2 regions of the Streptomyces chisholmiae genome follow, and region 1 is predicted to be linked to the other one. Evidence: predicted binding sites of a transcription regulator. Region 1 holds the regulator's gene; the other holds the start of a gene.

Region 1 (10,235 bases):
ACGCGAAGATCCGGGCCGCCTTCGGCGGGCGGATCAGGGGCTGCGTCTCCGGCTCCGCCCGGCTCACCCCGGAGCTGGGGTTCTTCTTCACCGGCGCCGGCATCCCCATCACCGAGGGCTACGGGCTGACCGAGTCCGCCGCGGCCAGCTTCGTCAACCGCGAGGACGCCAACCGGATCGGCACCGTGGGCAAGGCGCTGCCCGGCCTTGAGGTGCGGATCGCGGACGACGGCGAGGTGCTGCTGCGCGGCCCCGGCATCATGGACGGCTACCACGGCCACCCGGAGCTGACCGCCGAGGTGCTCCAGGACGGCTGGTTCCACACCGGGGACATCGGCGAGCTGTCCGACGACGGCTACCTCACCATCACCGACCGCAAGAAGGACCTCTTCAAGACCTCGGTGGGCAAGTACGTGGCGCCCACCGAGATCGAGGGCCGGTTCAAGGTGATCTGTCCGCACGCCTCGTCCATGGTGGTGATCGGCGCCGGCCGCAAGTTCTGCTCCGCGCTGATCGCCCTGGACGAGGTGTCCCTGCTGGCCTGGGCGAAGGAGAACGACGTCCCGGGCGACTACGCCGAGGTGGTCGCCGACAAGCGGACCGTGGCGATGGTCGAGGAGTACGTGAACGAGCTGAACGCGACGCTCCAGCGCTGGCAGACGGTGAAGACCTTCCGGCTGCTGCCGCGCGAGCTGGACATCGAGCACGGCGAGCTGACGCCCAGCCTCAAGCTCAAGCGGCCGGTCGTCGAGGGCGAGTACCAGCACCTGATCGACGACATGTACCCGACGCCCTGAACGCTCCGGACGTCCGGACGCCCTGAGGCTCCGACGTCCCGACGCTCCGGCGACGGGACGCCGGGGCGCCGGGGCCGGGCCCGTCCGGGCTCAGTCCACCAGGTCCCGGGTCAGGGCGTCCGCCAGCAGCCGGCCCCGCAGCGTCAGCGCCGCGCGGCCGGCCGCGAAGGCGTCCGCCCGCAGCAGCCCGTCCGCCAGGCCCCGCCGGGCCGCGGCCAGCCCGTCCGGGCGCAGCAGCGACAGCGGGCAGCCGGCGGCCAGCCGCAGCTCCAGCAGCACCCGCTCCACCCGCCGGTCCTCCGCGGTCAGCACCTCCCGACCGGCGCCGGGGGAGCGGCCGTCGGCCAGCGCCTGCGCGTAGCCGCCGGGGTGCTTCACGTTCCACCAGCGCACCCCGCCGACGTGGCTGTGCGCGCCCGGGCCGGCGCCCCACCAGTCGGCGCCCGTCCAGTACAGCTCGTTGTGGCGGCAGCGACCGGCCGGCGTGGTGGCCCAGTTGGAGACCTCGTACCACTCGAAGCCGGCCGCGCCGAGCGCCTCCTCGGTCTGGAGGTAGCGGTCGGCGTGCACGTCGTCGTCGGTCATCGGCACCTCGCCGCGGCGCACCCGCTGGCCCAGCCTGGTGCCCTCCTCCACGATCAGCGAGTAGGCCGAGACATGGTCGGGCCCGGCGGCCAGGGCCGCCTTCAGGGTGGTGGACCAGTCCTCGGCGCTCTCGCCCGGCGTGCCGTAGATCAGGTCGAGGTTGACGTGCTCGAAGCCGGCCGCGCGGGCGTCCGCCACGGCCCGCTCGGGGCGGCCCGGCGTGTGGGTGCGCTCCAGCAGCCGCAGCACGTGTGGGCTGGCGCTCTGCATCCCGAACGAGACGCGGTTGAAGCCGGCCTCGCGCAGCGCCGCCAAGCCGGCCGCGTCCACCGAGTCCGGGTTGGCCTCCGTGGTCACCTCGGCGTCCTCGGCCAGCCCGAACTCCTGACGCACCGCGTCCAGCATCCGGGCCAGGTCGGCCGGCGGAAGCAGGGTCGGGGTGCCGCCGCCGACGAAGACCGTGGCCACCCGCCGCTCGTCGGCGCCCAGCACCCGGCGGGCCAGCCGGATCTCCTCGGTCAGCACCGCGGCGTAGTTCTCCCGGGACGCCAGCGCCCCACCGGAGCCACGCAGCTCGCTCGCGGTGTAGGTGTTGAAGTCGCAGTAGCCGCAGCGGGTCGCGCAGTACGGGACGTGCAGGTAGAAGGCGAGCGGCCGGTCGGCGGCGTCGGCCAGCGCGGTGGCCGGCAGGGCGCCGTCGCTCGGCATGGGGTCGCCTTCGGGCAGGGCGGAGGGCATACTCGCCATTGTCCGGCATGCGCCGGGGACGGCCCGGCGCCGGGGAGGTGGCACCGTGTTCGACCTGCGGATCTCCTTCACCACCGAGGCCGCCGAGTCCGCCGAGCGGATGGCCCCGCACCGCAAGGAGCTGCTCGACCGTGGCCTGGCCAAGCTGGCCCGTGATCCCTACCACAAGGCGAGCGCGCCGGTCGGCACCCACGAGGACAACCGCAAGGCGCAGGTGGCGCCCGGCATCCTGATCGAGTACCTGATCGGGCAGGGTCTGATGGTGGTCGTGGTGGTCACGGTCTTCGACGAGGACCTCTTCCTGGTCTGAGCTCCTGGTCCGAGGGCCTGGCCCGGCTCCCGGGCCGACGTCGCGGTTCCGAGGGCCCGGCCTGAGGTCCGGGTCCTGGAGCCTGGCCGAGGTCCTGGTCCGATGTCGTGGTCCGAGGCCCCGCTCCGGAGCCCGCGGCCGCGCGCACCGCCCGCTGGGACCGCCCGCCGGGGCCGCCCGCCAAGACCGGCCTCAGTCCGCCGGGCCGGCCGGGCCGCCGACCGTGACGTGGTCGATCAGGTGCTCCACCGGCCCCAGCAGCCCCGGGTCCAGGTCCCGGTAGTCGCGGACCGAGCGCAGCACCCGCTGCCAGGCCGCCCCGGTGTTCTCCGGCCAGCCGAGCGCCCGGCACACCCCGGTCTTCCAGTCCTGGCCGCGCGGTACCTGCGGCCAGGCCGGGATGCCGACCGCCGCCGGCTTCACCGCCGCCCAGATGTCGACGAACGGGTGCCCGACGACCAGCACCAGCCCCTCGCCGTGCGCGGCCCGCACCTCGTCGGCGATCCGCGACTCCTTGGAACCCGGGACCAGGTGGTCCACCAGCACCCCGAGCCTCGCCGTCCGGGTGGGCCCGAACTCCCGCACCACGGCCGGCAGGTCGTCCACCCCCGCCAGGTACTCCACCACCACGCCCTCGGCTCGCAGGTCGTCGCCCCAGACCCGCTCCACCAGCTCCGCGTCGTGCCGGCCCTCCACGAAGATCCGGCCGGCGCGGGCCACCCGGGCGCGCCCCGGGGGCGGCGCCACCGAGCCGGACGCGGTGCGCGCCGGCCGGCCGGGCGCCGTCCGCGCCGACTGGGGGCGCACCAGGGTGACCGCGCGCCCCTCCAGCAGGAAGCCGCGCGGCACCATCGGGAAGACCCGGTGCGCCCCGAACCGGTCCTCCAGGGTGACCGTGGGCCCCTCGGCCGTCTTCTCCCAGCGGATCACCGCGCCGCAGAAGCCGGTGGTGACCTCCTCGACCACCAGCCCTGGATCGGCCGGCACCTCGGGCACCGCCTTTGGCCGCTGCCACGGCGGGGTCAGATCGGGATCATAGGAACGTGCGCGCATGACCACATTCGATCACGTGCCGGCGTCCCGGTGGGGCTCGTCCGGCACCTCGAAGCGGCGGGCCAGCGCCGCCCGTTGGGACCGGACGAAGGCCGCGTCCACCACCGCGCCGTGCCCCGGCACGTACCGGGCCCGCTCGCCACCGAGCGCCAGCAGCCGGTCCAGGGCGGCCGGCCAACGCGCCGGGGCGGCGTCCGGGCCGGCCTGCGGCTCCCCGGACTCCTCGACCACGTCCCCGCAGAACACCACCGGCGGCCCGGCCGGGTCGGTGACCTTCACCACCAGGTCGTGGCCCGAGTGCGCGGGGCCCAGGTTCGTCAGCGTCGCCCGCCGCCCACGCCCCAGGTCCAGGGTCAGCGCGTCGGTCACCAGCCGGTGCGGCGCCGGCAGCGCGGCGCCCGAACGCGCCGCCTCCGCCCGGTCCAAGCCCAGCGCCACCCCGTCGGCCACCGCCGCCGGGGCACCGGCCGGCCAGGGCGGCTCCGCGCCGGCCGCGGCCAGCAGCTCGGCTTCGGGGAAGGCGCCGGCTCCCAGCAGGTGGTCGAAGTGCGGGTGGGTCACGGCCAGCCAGCGCACCGGCGGCCGCGAGCCTCCCGCCAGCTGCTCCCGCAGCTCGGCGCCGGCCGCCAGCGACGGGCCCGCGTCCACCAGCAGCAGCCCGTCCCGGCCGGCCACCGCGCCGACCGTCTCGTCCCAGCCCGGCAGTCGGCGCCGCCAGACGCCCGGCGTGATCTCCCGCCAGCCCCGTCCGGGGGCGGGCCAGCCCGCCGGGCCCTCGTCGATCCCCGTCATGACCGCGACGGTAGCCGCCCGGCGCCGGCGGTGGCGGGCCCGGACGGGGCGCCGGGGGCAACCGCCGGCGCGTGAACGGGGGTTCGCGCTCCGTTATGGGGCGGTTTCCAGCCGTTCTCCTCCCCGGATTCGGTCGTTCTTCGCGACCGGATACCGGTCGGCCACCGGCCCGGATTCGTTCGCGTTCTCGCCGGCCGCTCGTTCCCCGGGCGGGGTACCCGGCCGTACACTGGAGCCGGTACTGGCACTCTGCGTGAGCGAGTGCCAGGGGCAGTCGGATCGTGAAGTGCCGGTCGGGAGGTGTGCGGCGTGCTCAGTGAGCGCAGGCTTGCGGTGCTGCGGGCCATCGTCCAGGACTATGTCGGCACGGAGGAGCCGGTCGGCTCCAAGGCGTTGACCGAGCGGCACAACCTCCAGGTCTCGCCGGCCACGGTGCGTAACGACATGGCCGCGCTGGAGGAGGAGGGGTACATCGCCCAGCCGCACACCAGCGCCGGCCGGGTGCCGACGGACAAGGGGTACCGGCTCTTCGTGGACCGGCTGGCCGGCGTCAAGCCGCTGTCCTCCCCGGAGCGCCGAGCGATCCAGAACTTCCTGGACGGCGCGGTCGATCTCGACGACGTGATCGCCCGCACGGTGCGGCTGTTGGCCCAGCTCACCCGCCAGGTCGCCGTCGTCCAGTACCCGTCGCTCAGTCGTTCGACGGTGCGCCACGTGGAGCTGTTGGCGCTCGCCCAGGCCCGGGTGATGCTGGTGCTGATCACGGACACCGGCCGGGTCGAGCAGCGCATGATCGACTGCCCGGCGCCGCTGGGGGAGACCTCCCTCGCCGATCTGCGGGCCCGGCTCAACAGCCGGATCGTGGGGCAGCGCTTCCCCGAGGTGCCCCGGCTGGTCGCCGATCTCCCGGACGCCTTCGGCCCGGAGGAGCGCGGCGCGGTCTCGACGGTGCTGGCCTCCTTGCTGGAGACTCTGGTCGAACAGACCGAGGAGCGGCTGATGATCGGCGGCACCGCCAATCTCACGCGCTTCGGCCAGGACTTCCCCCTCACCATCCGCCCGGTGCTGGAGGCGCTGGAGGAGCAGGTCGTCCTGCTGCGGCTGCTGGGGGAGGCCAAGGGCTCGGAGATGACGGTGCGGATCGGTCATGAGAACGCTCACGAGGGGCTGACCGCCACATCGGTTGTGTCGGTCGGCTACGGTTCAGGGGACGAAGCGGTCGCGAAGCTCGGAGTCGTCGGACCGACCCGGATGGACTACCCCGGAACGATGGGAGCGGTGCGCGCGGTGGCACGGTACGTCGGACAAATCCTCGCGGAGAACTAGGTGGCGACGGACTACTACGCGGTCTTGGGTGTGCAGCGAGACGCCTCGCAAGACGAGATCAAGAAGGCGTTTCGCCGGCTGGCCCGGGAACTGCACCCGGATGTCAACCCGGACCCCAAGACGCAGGAGCGGTTCAAGGAGATCAACACCGCCTACGAGGTGCTCTCCGATCCGCAGAAGAAGCAGATGTACGACCTGGGCGGGGATCCGCTCGGGGGGGCGGGCGGCGCTGGCGCCGCCGGCTTCGGCGCCGGCTTCGGGAACTTCTCCGACATCATGGACGCCTTCTTCGGCACCGCCTCGCAGCGGGGCCCGAAGTCGCGCACCAGGCGCGGTCAGGACGCCCTGATCCGGCTCACCATCGATCTCAACGAGGCGGCCTTCGGGACGACCCGCGAGATCCAGGTCGACACGGCCACGGTCTGCGACTCCTGCAACGGTGAGGGCGCCGCCCCCGGCACCTCGGCGCAGACCTGCGACATGTGCCGCGGTCGGGGCGAGGTCTCCCAGGTGACCCGCTCGTTCCTGGGCCAGGTCATGACCTCCCGTCCCTGCCCGCAGTGCCAGGGCTTCGGCACGGTCGTGCCGACCCCCTGCCCGGACTGCGCCGGCGACGGCCGGGTCCGCACCCGCCGCCCGCTGAACGTCAAGATCCCGGCCGGCGTGGACAACGGCACCCGCATCCAGCTCGCCGGCGAGGGCGAGGCCGGCCCCGGCGGCGGCCCGCCCGGCGACCTCTACGTGGAGATCCAGGAGAAGCCGCACGCGACGTTCCAGCGGCGCGGCGACGACCTGCACTGCACGGTCACCATCCCGATGACGGCGGCCGCGCTGGGCACCCAGGTCCCGTTGGAGACGCTGGACGGTCAGGAGGAGGTGGACATCCGCCCGGGCACCCAGTCCGGCCAGTCCATCCCGCTGCACGGCCGGGGCGTCACGCACCTGCGTGGGAACGGCCGGGGCGACCTGGTGGTCCATGTCGAGGTGCAGACCCCGAGCAAGCTCGACCCGGAGCAGGAGGAGCTGCTGCGCCGGCTCGCCAAGCTGCGCGGCGAGGAGCGGCCCACCGGCCAGTTCCAGCCCGGGCAGCAGGGCCTGTTCTCCCGGCTGAAGGACGCGTTCAACGGCCGATGAGCAGCGCGCCGGTCTTCCTCGTCGATTCGCTGGCGCACGCCGAGCCGGGCGCGCCGCTGACCCTGGACGGCCCCGAGGGCCGGCACGCGGTCGCGGTGCGCCGGCTGCGCGTCGGTGAGGAGCTGGTGCTCAGCGACGGCGCCGGCCGGGGCGCCCTCGGCCGGGTGGCCGAGGTCGTCGGCCGGGACCGCCTCGCGGTCACCGTCCTGGAGCGCCGCCAGGAGCCGGAGCCCACGCCCCGGATCACGGTGGTCCAGGCGCTGCCCAAGGGCGACCGCGGTGAGTTGGCCGTCTCCACCATGACGGAGACCGGCGTGGACGCCGTCGTGCCCTGGGCGGCGGCCCGGTGCGTCACCCAGTGGAAGGGCGAGCGCGGCGCCAAGGCGCTCGCCAAGTGGCGCGCCGCCGCCCGCGAGGCGGCCAAGCAGGCCCGCCGGCTGCGGGTGCCCGAGGTCGCCGAGCCGCTCACCACGGCCGGGGTGGCCCGGCTGCTGGCCGAGGCGGACTTCGCCGGCGTGCTGCACGAGACGGCGACGCTGCCGCTGGCCACCGCCGAACTCCCCACCAGCGGCTCGCTGGTGCTGGTGGTCGGCCCCGAAGGGGGCGTCACCGACGCCGAGTTGGCCGCCTTCGCGACCGCCGGCGCGGCCGGCTACCGGCTGGGCCCCACGGTTCTGCGCACCTCCACGGCCGGCCCGGCCGCCACCGCGCTGCTCCTGGGCCGCACGGCCCGCTGGGGCTGAGCCCTACCGCGACTGCCCGTGGTCGGGGTGCTGGCGCAGCAGGACGTTGAAGTCGGTGACGATCGGCCAGTCCTCGTAGTACTTCGCCAGGTTCCGCCCCACGGCCAGTTCGCCACACTCCGCACATCCCTCGACGGGCCTGGGCTCGGGCCGCACCCGGCTCAACGGATCGACGGGCAACGGCCCGTCCGGCACGGCCATGTGCGGTTCGAGATAGTCGGCACAGGAATAGAACATGACGGTTCCTCTTCTCATGAGCCCGATTCCGTCGCCCTGACGGGCACGGTTCGTCCTTGCGGGGGAACGCCCCCAGGAGAACAGATCCAAGAGCACCAACAGTGGGTACATTGACCGGAATTCAAGTCCCGCCCGGTCGCTGTTGGGGGTCGCCTTGTTGAAGAAGCAGGCCAGTGATGTGGAAACCGGGGTGTCCGGCCGTGGTTTGAATGATCTCGTGTTCCTCGGTTCAGAGATCAGGACCGGCCGCCTCGGCCGCAAGATCACCCAGGAACATCTCGGCAAGGCGACCGGCTACAGCCTGAGTTACGTCTCCAAGGTCGAGTCCGGCCTGATCGTCCCGTCGCAACGGTTCGTGGAGGGCTGCGACCTCGCCCTCGGCACGGACGGACTGTTCACCCGGCTGCGGGCCCGCGTGGTGGCCACTGGCCTGCCCGCCTGGTTCCAGCCGTTCGTGCAACGCGAGCGCAGGGCACGGCTGATCACGGAGTACTCGGTCCTCGTCGTACCCGGGCTGCTCCAGACGGGCGCCTACGCCCGGGCGTTGTTCGAGGCCTACGCACCGGACACCCCGGCGGAGACCCTCGACCGGCAGGTGCAGGCGCGGCTGGAACGGCAGTTGGTGCTGACGGGCGACGAGCCGGCGTCGTTCTGGGCGGTCCTGCACGAGTGTTGCCTGCGCATCCCGGTTGGTGGCCGTGCTGTCATGCGTGCCCAACTCGCTCACCTGGTGACGATGGCGGCCCTGCCTCATGTGACCCTTCAGGTGCTTCCCATCAGCCTGGGGGCTCCGCCGAGTGTGGAACAGCTGATCGTGCTGCGACAGCAGGACGGTCAGGAGTGCCTGTACTCCGATACAGTGATGGGAGGGCAGCTCAGCGAGGAAGAGGGACGCTTGAGCGACGTAGCCCGGAGAATCGAGCGTCTGAAGGCCGACGCACTCGCCCCACGGCAGTCAGTCGCTCTCGTGAATCAACTGGCTGAGGAACACGATGAGTAAGCAGCACTGGCGTAAGTCGAGCCACAGCAGTGGCAACGGCGGGGCCTGTCTGGAAGTGCGGGACGGGGTGCCGGGGGCGGTGCCGGTGCGGGACAGCAAGGTGAGGACGGACGTGCTCACCTTCGGCGCGGACGCCTGGGGGGCGTTCGTCCGCCACGTGGGGCGACGGTAGGTCGCGGTCCAGGAGTTGGCGACACAGCACTGGTCCGCCTGACCGGTGGGTAGCTTTCTGTAGACCTTGAACACGACCTTGGGGGGGATCGTGGCACGGCCGTCTGACTGGTCACCGGTGGATATGGACCGGGACCCGACGCCGGGGGATCCGGACGAGGTCCGGGAGTTGGCGGAGGAGTTGCAGGAGTTCGCCGATGACGTCGGCGAGGCGCTCGGCAAGATCCGCGGCATGGCGGGCGAACGAGCCGTCCTGGACTGGGCGGGGTTGTCGGCGGACGCGTTCCGGCGGGAGTTCGACGGGGTCCCGGACAATCTCACGAAGCTGGAGGACTCCTACAGCCTCTGTGCTCAGGCGCTCAACGTCTATTGGCCGAAGTTGCAGACCGCGCAGGGCATGGCCGACCGCGCGCTGGACCGGGCCGTCACCGCCCAGGCGGATCTGGCCTCCGCCCAGTCCGCGCTCGGCGACGCCACCGACTGGGTCGGCCGGGCCGGCGACGAGGCCGAACGGTTGCAGCGCGAGGGCGAACGGGAGAACGTCGAGCCGCCGGACGAGGCCGATGTCCGGGCCGCCGCCCGGGACCAGCAGGCCGCCGAAGCGGCGGCCGGCGCCGCCCAGAGCCGGGTCAACGACGCCGAGGAGCGGCTCTCCGCTGCCCGCCAACTCGCGCAGGACGCCCAGGAGATGCGCGAGGAGGCCGCTCGGCAGTGTGCTCAGGGCATTGAGGAAGCGTCCGACGCCGGGATCCAGAACCGGCGTTGGTGGGAGAAGGCGATCGACTGGGTCACCGACAACTGGGACACCCTGGTCGAGGCGTGCAAGCTGGTGGTCGCCGTCCTCGGCGTCGTCGTCATGATCATCGGTGGCCCCCTCGCCTGGGTCGTCCTCGCCGCCGCCGTCATCGTCCTCGCCGACACGCTGATCAAATACGCACGGGGCGAAGCCGGCCTCCTCGACGTCGCGTTCGCGGCGCTGGACTGCATCCCCGGCATGAAGGGCCTCACCACCCTCGGGGGCCTGGCCCGAGGACTCCGCAGCGCCGGCTCCACCGGCCTTCGCGGCCTCCGCCAGGGCGCCCTCGGCCTCGGCCGGCGCACCCGAGGCGACGGCGTCCCCATGAACGGCCGCAACGCCTGCGGCGACCCCGTCGACGTCGCCACCGGCGAACTGCTGATGTCCGCCACCGACGTCGAACTCCCCGGCATCCTCCCCCTGGTCATCGAACGCCACCACATCTCCAGCTACCGCGCCGGACGCTGGTTCGGCACATCCTGGGCCTCCACCCTCGACCAACGCCTCATCCTGGACGAACACGGCGCCCAGTTCCTCACCGCCG
Region 2 (10,235 bases), on a different contig from region 1:
CGGCCCAGCCGGCCGACGGGCTCGCCGAGCGGGACCGCGCGGTGCTCGCCCTGGAGCGCCGCTCCTGGCCGGGCCCCGGCGCCAAGGAGCGCGCCATCCGGGAGCGGCTCGGCATCTCCCCGACCCGCTACTACCAGCTGCTCAACGCCCTGCTGGACGATCCGCTGGCGCTGGCCCACGACCCGGTGACGGTCAACCGGCTGCGACGCCGTCGTGACGCCAAGCGAGCCCGCCGGTAGGCTCGGGCCCATGGGCCAACTCCCCGTACCCACCACGGAAGCCGGCCGGGCCGGACTGACCGCGCTGCTGGCGGACCCGGCGAAGGCACTGATCGCGTTCGACTTCGACGGCACCATCGCGCCCATCGTCCCCGACCCGGCCCAGGCCGTCGCGCACCCGGACGCGGTGCCCGCGCTGGCCCGGCTCGCCGGCCGGGTCGCCGTCGTCGCGGTGATCACCGGCCGCCCCGCCGAGGTCGCCGTCCGGCTCGGCGGCTTCGCCGACCACCCCGAGCTGAGCGGCCTGATCGTGCTGGGCGCCTACGGCGCCGAGCGCTGGGACGCGGCCAGCGGCGAGCTGCGCACCCCGCCGCCGCACCCCGGCGTCGCGGCGGCCCGCGCCGAGCTGCCCGAACTGGTCGAGCCCAGCGGCGCGTTCATCGAGGACAAGGGCAACGCGCTGGGCGTGCACACCCGGCGTGCCCCCGACCCGGCCGGCGCGTTCGAGTCGCTGCGCGCCCCGCTGGGGGCGCTCGCCGAGCGGCACGGGCTGACCGTCGAGCCCGGCCGCCTGGTGTTGGAGCTGCGCCCCGGCGGCATGGACAAGGGCGCGGCCCTGACCGCCCTGGCCCGGGAGACCGGCGCCGGCTCCGTCCTCTACGCCGGCGACGACCTCGGCGACCTGCCGGCGTTCGCCGCCGTCGACGCCCTGCGGGCCGCCGGCACCCCGGGACTGCGGGTGTGCAGCGGCAGCGCGGAGGTCACGGCGCTGGCCGAGGCGACGGACCTCACGGTCCCCGGCCCCGCCGGCCTGGCCGCCTTCCTCACCACCCTCGCCACCCACCTCGACACCCCGCGTCCCTGATCCGGGCCGCCGCGCGCGAAGCGCGCCGGCTCGGGCCCCACGGCCCGGGCACCCACCGGCGGCTGGGCGTGGCTCAGGCCGGCCGCAGGGCCCGCAGCTGGGCCAGGAACCAGGCGGTCGGTGGGAGCGCGGTGGCCCGCGCCGTGAGGCGCTCCGCGCGGGCGGTGCGGCTCGGGCCGTCCAGGGTCAGTGCCTGGTGCAGGGCCTCCGCCGTGCCCGCGATGTCGTACGGGTTCACCAGCAGCGCGTCGGCGCCCAACTCCTCGGCCGCGCCCGCCTCCCGGGAGAGCACCAGCGCGGCGCCCCGCTCGGAGACCACCGGGATCTCCTTGGCGACCAGGTTCATCCCGTCCCTGATCGGGTTGACCAGCGCCACGTCGGCCATCCGGTACGCGGCCAGGGAGCGCGCGAAGTCGTCCTTCACGTGCAGCACCACCGGCGTCCAGTCGGCCCGGCCGAACTCCGTGTTGATCGCCTCGGCGACCCGGGAGACCTCGGCCGTGTACTCCCGGTAGATCGCCAGGTCCTGCCGCGAGGGGTAGGCGAAGGCGAGATGGGTGACCCGGCCGTGCCACTCCGGCCGGTCGACCAGCAGCCGGCGGAAGGCCAGCAGGCCGCGCACGATGTTCTTGGACAGCTCGGTGCGGTCCACCCGCACGATCGTGGCCCGCCCGGGGCCGACCCGCTCCCGCAGCTCGGCCGCCCGCTCCGCCACGTCCGCCCGGGACGCCCGCTCCCGCAGGAACTCCGCGTCGGCGCCCAGGCCGTGCACGCCGATCCGGGTGGTGCGGCCCTGGTGGGTGACCGACCCGTCGCCGGCCGGGCCCGGCGCCGTGACCTCGGCGCCCAGCAGCGCCGCGCAGCACTCCGTGAAGGCCCGCGCCCAGCGCGCGGTGAGGAACGCGGCGCGGTCCGCGCCGAGGATGCCCAGCAGCAGCTCCCGCGCCATCTCGTCGGGCAGCACCCGGAACAGGTCCGGCGGCGCCCACGGGGTGTGCGAGAAGTGTCCGATCCGCAGGTCGGGGCGGCGCTTGGCGAGCAGCCCGGGGACCAGCGACAGGTGGTAGTCCTGCACCAGCACCACCGCGCCCTCGGCCGCCTCCTCGGCGAGCGCGTCGGCGAACGCCCGGTTGTAGGCCCGGTACCTGGCCCACCTGGCCTCGAAGCGTTCGTCGAAGACCGGCTCCAGCGGGGTCTGGTACAGCAGGTGGTGGACGAACCACAGCACGGAGTTGGCCACCCCGTTGTAGGCCGCGTCGAAAGTCTCCGGGGAGATGTCCAGCATCCGTACCGACTGGCCGCCCGTGTCGGCGGCCGGCAGCCGGCCGCCGTGCGCCGCGGCCGCGGCCCGGTCGTCGTCGCTGAGCGCGGCGCAGACCCAGGTGCCGGCGTCCGGACCGAGCGCGCTCAGCCCGGAGACCAGCCCGCCGCCGCCACGCCTGGCGGTCAGCGCGCCGTCGGCGCCGGCGCGGGTGTAGCTCACCGGGCCACGGTTGGAAGCGACCAGCACCTGGCCGGCCGGCTGGGGACGCTCGGCGGTCATCGGATCTCCTTGGGGTACCCCGCCCGCACCTCGGGCCCGGAGGCTAGCCAGCTGTGACGGGTGGGAAACGGAACGTGGGCCACGTCACAGCCGGCGGCCCGGCCCGCCGGGGGCCGGACTGCCCCGGGGGCTCAGGCGGCCTGGCGGGCCGCGTACTCCGGGATGGTGGACATCGGTGGTCGCTCGTCCGCCAGGATCGGGTGCGTCTCGGGGACGAAGCCGCCGTCCTCGGTCCGCTGGAACTGGGTCAGGCCGAGCCGGGTGGGCAGCATGGTGCCCGGCAGCCGGCACTGCGCGGCCCGCATGATCGCGGCCGACATCCGGCCGAGCGCCTGCCCGTCCTGGTGCCGGTGCTTGCGCTCGCCCACGTCGACCTGGCCGACCGCGTCCAGGCCCGCCACGTTGAGCGTGTCGATCAGCAGGCCCAGCTCCACTCCGTAACCGACCGGGAACGGCAGCCGCTCCAGCAGCGACCTGCGGGCCGCGTACTCGCCGCCCAGCGGCTGGACCACGCCGGCCAGCTGCGGCCAGTGCAGGTTCAGCAGGGGCCGGGCGACCAGCTCGGTGACCCGCCCGCCCTGCCGGGCGCCGGACGGCTGGTCGCCGAGCGGCCGGTCGTACATGGCCTTGACCAGCTGGACGCCCGGCTCGGTGAGCAGGGGGCCCACGGTGCCCGAGACGAAGCGCGAGTCGAACTCCCGCAGGTCGGCGTCCACGAAACAGATGATCTCGCCGGTGGTCGCCAGCAGCGACCGCCAGAGCACCTCGCCCTTGCCGGGCAGGGACGGCACCCTGGGCAGGATCTCGTCCCGGTGCACGACCTTCGCACCGGCTCCCGCGGCCACCTCGGAGGTGCGGTCGGTGGACCCGGAGTCCACCACGAGCAGCTCGTCGATCAGTGGGACGTCCTCCATCAGGTCGCGTCGCAGCGCTTCCACGATGGCGCCCACCGTGGCCTCCTCGTTGAGCGCGGGGAGGACCACGCTGATGCTGCCGGCCGCGCCCGCTGCCCGCTTGGCGGTCAGTAGTTGCTGCATCGAGCGGTCAGTGACGCCCCAGGACCGGCGGCTCAGCCACTTCTCTGCCTCTTCCAGCACGAATGTCGCTCCTGTTCGATTCGGCCACACTTTCATCCGTATGGCCGCGTCTGCCCCTTTCTGGGGTGACCCAACCCGTTATGAGCGGGTTTTCTGGCCACCTCCTCGGGTCGTCTCGCGGAGCGGACGGCCCGAGCCATTGTGCGGGCTGTCCGTTACAGTCTCGAACAGCGCAGGTGTCCTCCGCATATCGGGACCGCGTTGACAACCACATACCGCTCATCCAGAGGGGCAGAGGGAACGGCCCGTTGAAGCCCCGGCAACCCTTCCACCGGATCTCGTGAGGACGCGAGGCACTCCGGCGGGACAGGTGCCAATTCCGTCCCGTGGCGAGAGCCGCCACGGGGAAGATGAGGAGAGGGGCCTCGTACCCATGTCCGTGCTCACCTCGGCCGACCAGGCTGACTCCGCTGACTCCGCTGACTCCGCCGCCACCGTCGATCTCGGTCCGGCCGCCGCGCTCGCCTGCCGGGAGTGCGGGGAACGCTTCCCGCTCGGCCCGATCTTCGCCTGTGCCTCCTGTTTCGGGCCGCTGGAGGTCGCCTACGACCTGCCCGGCGGCGACCCCGAGGAGCTGCGCCGCCGGATCGAGTCCGGCCCGAACAACATCTGGCGCTACGCTCCGCTGCTGCCGGTGCCGGCCGACGTGGCCGAACACCCGAACCTCAACCCGGGCTGCACCCCGCTGGTGCGCGCCGACCGGCTCGCCGCCGAACTGGGCGTCACCGGCGGCCTGTACGTGAAGGACGACTCGGGCAACCCGACCCACTCGTTCAAGGACCGGGTGGTGGCGAACGCGCTCGAGGCGGCGCGCGCCTTCGGGTTCACCACCCTCTCGTGCTCCTCCACCGGGAACCTGGCCGGCGCCGTGGGCGCCGCGGCGGCCCGTGCGGGGCTGCGCTCCTGTGTCTTCATCCCGCACGACCTGGAGCAGGGCAAGGTCGTGATGGCCGCCGTCTACGGCGGCGAGCTGGTGGCCATCGAGGGCACCTACGACGACGTCAACCGCTTCTGCAGCGAGCTGATCGGCGACCCGATCGGCGAGGGCTGGGGGTTCGTCAACGTCAACCTCCGGCCGTACTACGCCGAGGGCTCCAAGACGCTCGCCTACGAGATCTGCGAACAACTTGGCTGGGAACTGCCGGACCAGTTGGTGATTCCGATCGCCTCGGGTTCGCAACTGACCAAGATCGACAAGGGGTTGAAGGAGCTGATCCAGCTCGGACTGGTCGCCGACCGCCCCTACAAGATCTTCGGCGCCCAGGCCGAGGGCTGCTCCCCGGTCTCCCGGGCCTTCAAGGACGGCCACGACGTGGTCCGCCCGGTGAAGCCGAACACCATCGCCAAGTCGCTGGCCATCGGCAACCCGGCCGACGGCCCCTACGTGCTGGACATCGCCCGCCGCACCGGGGGCGCCGTCGAGGACGTGACCGACGAGGAGGTGGTGACCGCCATCAAGCTGCTGGCCAGGACGGAGGGCATCTTCGCCGAGACGGCCGGCGGCGTCACCCTCGGCGTCACCCGCAAGCTGCTGGCCGCCGGGGTGCTCGACCCGGCGGCGACCACCGTCGTGCTGAACACCGGCGACGGCCTCAAGACCCTGGACGCGGTGGCCGGCACGACCGGCCCGTCCGCGACCATCCGCCCGAACCTGGACTCCTTCCGAGAGGCTGGCCTGGCATGAGTGTCACCGTCCGCATCCCCACCATCCTCCGCACCTACACCGACGGCCGGTCCGAGGTGACCGCCGAGGGCGGCACGCTCAGCGAGGTGCTCGCCGACCTTGACCGGAACCACCAGGGGATCGCCGGCCGCGTCCTGGACGAGGACGGCAAGCTGCGGCGCTTCGTGAACGTCTACGTGAACGACGACGACGTCCGGTTCGCCGACGGGCTCGCCACCGCCACCCCGGACGGGGCGGGCGTCTCGATCATCCCGGCGGTCGCCGGCGGCGCCCGCTGACCTGCGGCCCGACGGCCTCCGGTGCCCGCCCCACGACCCCCGGGTCGTGGGGCGGCGGCCTGTCCGCTGCCGATAGAGTGGCCTCGTTCCCGATTGGATTCGCGCTCCGCGCATAGGAAAGCCCGGGACCGCGGCGCAAATAAATGTCGCCAGAATTTGTTGCACCAATTGTCGGGTTGGCCAGAAAGACCCGCTGCGGATCGTGCAACTTCCAGTGGCTTCGCGGTATTTGCCCGTTCTGCGGCGACAAGAATTCCCTGTCGAATGACCTGTTGCACTGGGCGTCCGTCCAGATACATTCAGCGGCGGTCGAACGTTCCGGCGTCCGCTCCCACACCGCCCGGGAGTGGGGCCCGAGGTCTGACCCGGGTCCGCGAGGTGTGGGCTCGTGAAAAGGCCGGCAATATGGGGAGTAGGGAATGGCTCAGGGCACCGTCAAGTGGTTCAACGCGGAGAAGGGCTACGGCTTCATCGCGGTAGACGGTGGTGCGGATGTCTTCGTCCACTACAGCGCTATCCAGATGGACGGCTACCGCACTCTGGAAGAGGGGCAGCGGGTCGAGTTCGAGGTCTCTCAGGGGCAGAAGGGGCCTCAGGCCGACATGGTCCGAGTGACCGCCTGAAACGCCGACCGCAATCGCGGCCTTGTCGCCGGGCCCGCACCCACCAGGGTGCGGGCCCCGGCCATGTCCGCCCCCGGTCGGGAGCCCCCCGGGGGCGGGCAGCGCCTTCGGCGCTTGCTCCCCCGGACTCCGTCCGGGAGGTGCCCCCAGGGTCGTGCAGCGCCTTCGGCGCTTGCTCCCCCAGACTCCGTCCGGGAGGTGCCCCCAGGGTCGTGCAGCGCCTTCGGCGCTTGCACTCTCCGGGTGAGAGTGCTAATCATGGCGTTAGCACTCTACGGGTGAGAGTGACAGCAAGGACCGGGTCGGTGAGGTTCTTCGGGTGGGTGGGGTAAGGAACCACCGCTCAGGAGCCGTCCGTCGCGGGCGCCAGCGCGGTCCGGAGCAATCCACCCCTGTCCTGGGAGGACCCCTTCACATGGCCAAGATCATCGCGTTCGACGAGGAGGCGCGGCGCGGCCTTGAGCGCGGGATGAACCAGCTCGCCGACGCCGTCAAGGTCACGCTGGGCCCCAAGGGCCGCAACGTCGTCCTGGAGAAGAAGTGGGGCGCCCCGACGATCACCAACGATGGTGTTTCCATCGCCAAGGAGATCGAGCTGGAGGACTCCTACGAGAAGATCGGCGCCGAGCTGGTCAAGGAAGTCGCCAAGAAGACGGACGACGTCGCTGGCGACGGCACCACCACCGCGACCGTGCTGGCCCAGGCGCTGGTCCGGGAGGGCCTGCGCAACGTGGCCGCCGGGGCCAACCCGATGGCGCTCAAGCGGGGCATCGAGGCCGCCGTGGAGAACGTCTCCCAGGCCCTGCTGAGCCAGGCCAAGGAGGTCGAGACCAAGGAGCAGATCGCCTCGACCGCCTCCATCTCCGCCGGCGACACCCAGATCGGTGAGCTGATCGCCGAGGCCATGGACAAGGTCGGCAAGGAAGGCGTCATCACCGTCGAGGAGTCGCAGACCTTCGGGCTCGAGCTTGAGCTCACCGAGGGCATGCGCTTCGACAAGGGCTACATCTCGGCCTACTTCGCCACCGACATGGAGCGGATGGAGGCGGAGCTGGAAGACCCCTACATCCTGATCGTCAACTCCAAGATCAGCAACGTGAAGGACCTCCTTCCGCTGCTGGAGAAGGTCATGCAGTCGGGCAAGCCGCTGCTGATCATCGCGGAGGACGTCGAGGGCGAGGCGCTGTCCACCCTGGTCGTCAACAAGATCCGGGGCACCTTCAAGTCGGTCGCCGTCAAGGCCCCCGGCTTCGGCGACCGCCGCAAGGCCATGCTCGGTGACATCGCCATCCTCACCGGTGGCCAGGTCATCTCCGAGGAGGTCGGTCTCAAGCTGGAGAACGCCACCCTCGACCTGCTGGGCCGCGCCCGCAAGGTGGTCATCACCAAGGACGAGACCACCATCGTCGACGGTGCCGGTGACAGCGACCAGGTGCAGGGTCGGGTCAACCAGATCCGCGCCGAGATCGAGAACTCCGACTCGGACTACGACCGCGAGAAGCTCCAGGAGCGCCTCGCCAAGCTGGCCGGCGGCGTGGCCGTCATCAAGGCCGGCGCGGCGACCGAGGTCGAGCTGAAGGAGCGCAAGCACCGCATCGAGGACGCGGTGCGCAACGCGAAGGCCGCCGTCGAGGAGGGCATCGTCGCCGGCGGTGGCGTGGCCCTGCTGCAGGCCGCCTCGGCGCTGGACAAGCTGGAGCTGGAGGGCGACGAGGCCACCGGTGCCGCGGCCGTCCGCCTGGCCCTGGAGGCCCCGCTCAAGCAGATCGCCGTCAACGCCGGCCTTGAGGGCGGCGTCGTGGTGGAGAAGGTCCGCAACCTGACTCCGGGTTGGGGCCTGAACGCCGCCACCGGCGAGTACGTCGACCTGCTGGCGGCCGGTATCCCGGACCCGACCAAGGTCACGCGTTCCGCGCTGCAGAACGCCGCCTCCATCGCGGCGCTCTTCCTGACCACCGAGGCCGTCATCGCCGACAAGCCGGAGAAGGGTGGCGCGGGTGCCGACGCCGCTGCCGCCGGCATGGGCGGCGGCATGGACTTCTGAGTCCTGCCGACACCTCAGGGCGTCACACGAGGGCGGTGCTCCCGGCTGGGGGCGCCGCCCTCGTGGCGTGTCCGGCGTGGCCGGTCGTCCCGGCCGTCCCGGTCGTCGGTCGTCCGGGTCAGCAGGCCTGCTGCGGCCCGCTGTTCTGGGTGCCGACGCGGCCGATGACGGTGAGGTCGTTCAGCTCGGTGCCGGCGGAGCGGTTGAGGTAGCAGGAGTACCGGGTGCGGTTGATGACCTCCAGGTGGATGTGGGCGCCGGCGTCACCGTTGACCTGGTAGCAGCTGGAGTAGCGGAACCTGCCGGTCTCGCCGAGCTTGGTCCAGGGGCCGACGGTGGCCCCGACCGCGATGTTGGCGGGCTTGTTGGCGACGTGCATCACGTCGGCCCGGCCGATCACCTCGCCGGTGGTGGTGTCCCGCGCCTCCAGGCCGATGAGATAGCCGCCGTCGGCCAGGTTCCCGGTGGCGCAGCCCGCCCGGACCGTCACCACGGTGACGGAGACGGGGTGGCCGGCCGAGGTCGTGGTGCCGAACGGGGAGACCACGGTGGCGCCGGGGTTCCGGTAGATGTCGACCGACCAGTCGTTCAGATAGCCCCAGTTGTAGAACACGCGGTGGTGCGTGGCGGGCGGGGTCTGTCCGAAGCGGTCCCAGGTGGACGCGCCCTGGATCGGCGGGAACACGTTGATGGTGCCGCTCGCGTAGGCGCCGACCTCGCTCGACGCCGGCTCGGTGGCCGGGGTGGCCTGGCCGGCGGGCGCGGTGAACAGGGCGAGTGTCGCGGCGAGGGCGGCGGTCGCCACGACGCGGGCGAGGGAGCGGAGCCTCATCGAACCTCCTGGATTGCGTGACCATGACAAAGCGATGATCGAGTAAAGCAGCCGCCCCGCCGGCTCGCCACCGGGCGTTCCGCTCAGTCCACCGCCCGCCAGTCCACCGCCCGCCCGTCCGTGGTCAGTCGGCCGGCGCGTCCAGCGCCCGCCGCAGTGCGGCCCGCAACCGGCCCTGGCACTCCGCCAGCAGCCGGGCCGCGGTCTCCGCGTCCACCTCGCCGAGCAGCACCAGGATGGCGTTCTTGACCTCGCCGCCGGTGGCGTCGAGCGCCTCCTCGACGGCCGCGGCCGGCGCCTCGGTGGCCAGCGTCACGATCCGGCGCGAGCGGGCGCGCAGCTTCTCGTTGGAGGCCCGCACGTCCACCATCAGGTTCCCGTAGGTCTTGCCCAGCCGGATCATGCTGATGGTGGAGATCATGTTGAGTACCAGCTTCTGCGCGGTGCCCGCCTTCAGCCGGGTGGAGCCGGCGATCAGCTCGGGGCCGACCACCACCTCGATCCCGTGGTCGGCGGCCGAGGCCAGCGGGGAGTTCGCGTTGCAGGCCACCCCGATGGTCAACGCGCCCAGCTCGGCGGCGTGTTCGACGGCGCCGACCGCGTAGGGCGTGCGCCCCGAGGCGGAGATCCCGACCACCACGTCGTCGGCGGTCAGGCCGATCTCCGTCAGGTCGGCCGCCGCCAGCTCCCGGCTGTCCTCGGCGCCCTCGACCGCCGAGACCAGCGCCGTGGGGCCGCCGGCGATCAGCCCGACCACCTCGTCCGGCGTGGTGTTGAAGGTCGGCGGGCACTCGCTCGCGTCCAGCACGCCGAGCCGCCCGGCGGTCCCGGCGCCCAGGTAGAGCAGCCGGCCGCCGCGGGCCATCCGGTCGGCCGCGGCGTCGATCGCGGCGGCGATCGCGGGCAGCTGTTCGGCCACCGCGGCCGGGACCAGCGCGTCCCCGGCGTTCATGGTGCGGGCGATGTCGAGGGTGGGGCGCTGGTCGATCTCGGCCAGCTCGGGGCGGTGCGCCTCGGTGGTGAGGGTGTCGAAGTCCGTGGACATGCGCGG

Evidence for each region. The regulator HrcA, encoded in region 1, represses chaperone genes, less so after heat shock. The targets are predictions, from matches to a motif close to TTNGCACTCNGNNNNNCNGAGTGCNAA.
Region 2: groL (chaperonin GroEL) is a predicted target of HrcA. The motif match lies at 6,573-6,599, and genes of this name have one in related genera.

The regions. Positions count from the first base shown of each region.
Region 1 covers NZ_JAVREO010000030.1:61-10,295, reverse strand. Annotated here, with positions in the region: gene RM844_RS30640 (AMP-dependent synthetase/ligase) at 1-797, shown strand, start outside; gene hemW (radical SAM family heme chaperone HemW) at 888-2,120, opposite strand; gene RM844_RS30630 (hypothetical protein) at 2,176-2,439, shown strand; gene RM844_RS30625 (DUF3097 domain-containing protein) at 2,632-3,492, opposite strand; gene RM844_RS30620 (MBL fold metallo-hydrolase) at 3,505-4,284, opposite strand; gene hrcA (heat-inducible transcriptional repressor HrcA) at 4,594-5,610, shown strand; gene dnaJ (molecular chaperone DnaJ) at 5,611-6,744, shown strand; gene RM844_RS30605 (16S rRNA (uracil(1498)-N(3))-methyltransferase) at 6,741-7,487, shown strand; gene RM844_RS30600 (hypothetical protein) at 7,491-7,724, opposite strand; gene RM844_RS30595 (helix-turn-helix domain-containing protein) at 7,879-8,724, shown strand; gene RM844_RS30590 (DUF397 domain-containing protein) at 8,717-8,896, shown strand; partial or broken gene RM844_RS30585 (DUF6531 domain-containing protein) at 9,020-10,235, shown strand, end outside.
Region 2 covers NZ_JAVREO010000010.1:36,638-46,872, forward strand. Annotated here, with positions in the region: gene RM844_RS17610 (DUF3263 domain-containing protein) at 1-239, shown strand, start outside; gene otsB (trehalose-phosphatase) at 250-1,083, shown strand; gene RM844_RS17620 (alpha,alpha-trehalose-phosphate synthase (UDP-forming)) at 1,157-2,626, opposite strand; gene RM844_RS17625 (glucosyl-3-phosphoglycerate synthase) at 2,758-3,723, opposite strand; SAM riboswitch class I at 3,940-4,080, shown strand; gene thrC (threonine synthase) at 4,097-5,407, shown strand; gene RM844_RS17635 (MoaD/ThiS family protein) at 5,404-5,685, shown strand; gene RM844_RS17640 (cold-shock protein) at 6,105-6,308, shown strand; gene groL (chaperonin GroEL) at 6,724-8,352, shown strand; gene RM844_RS17650 (hypothetical protein) at 8,471-9,184, opposite strand; gene murQ (N-acetylmuramic acid 6-phosphate etherase) at 9,309-10,229, opposite strand.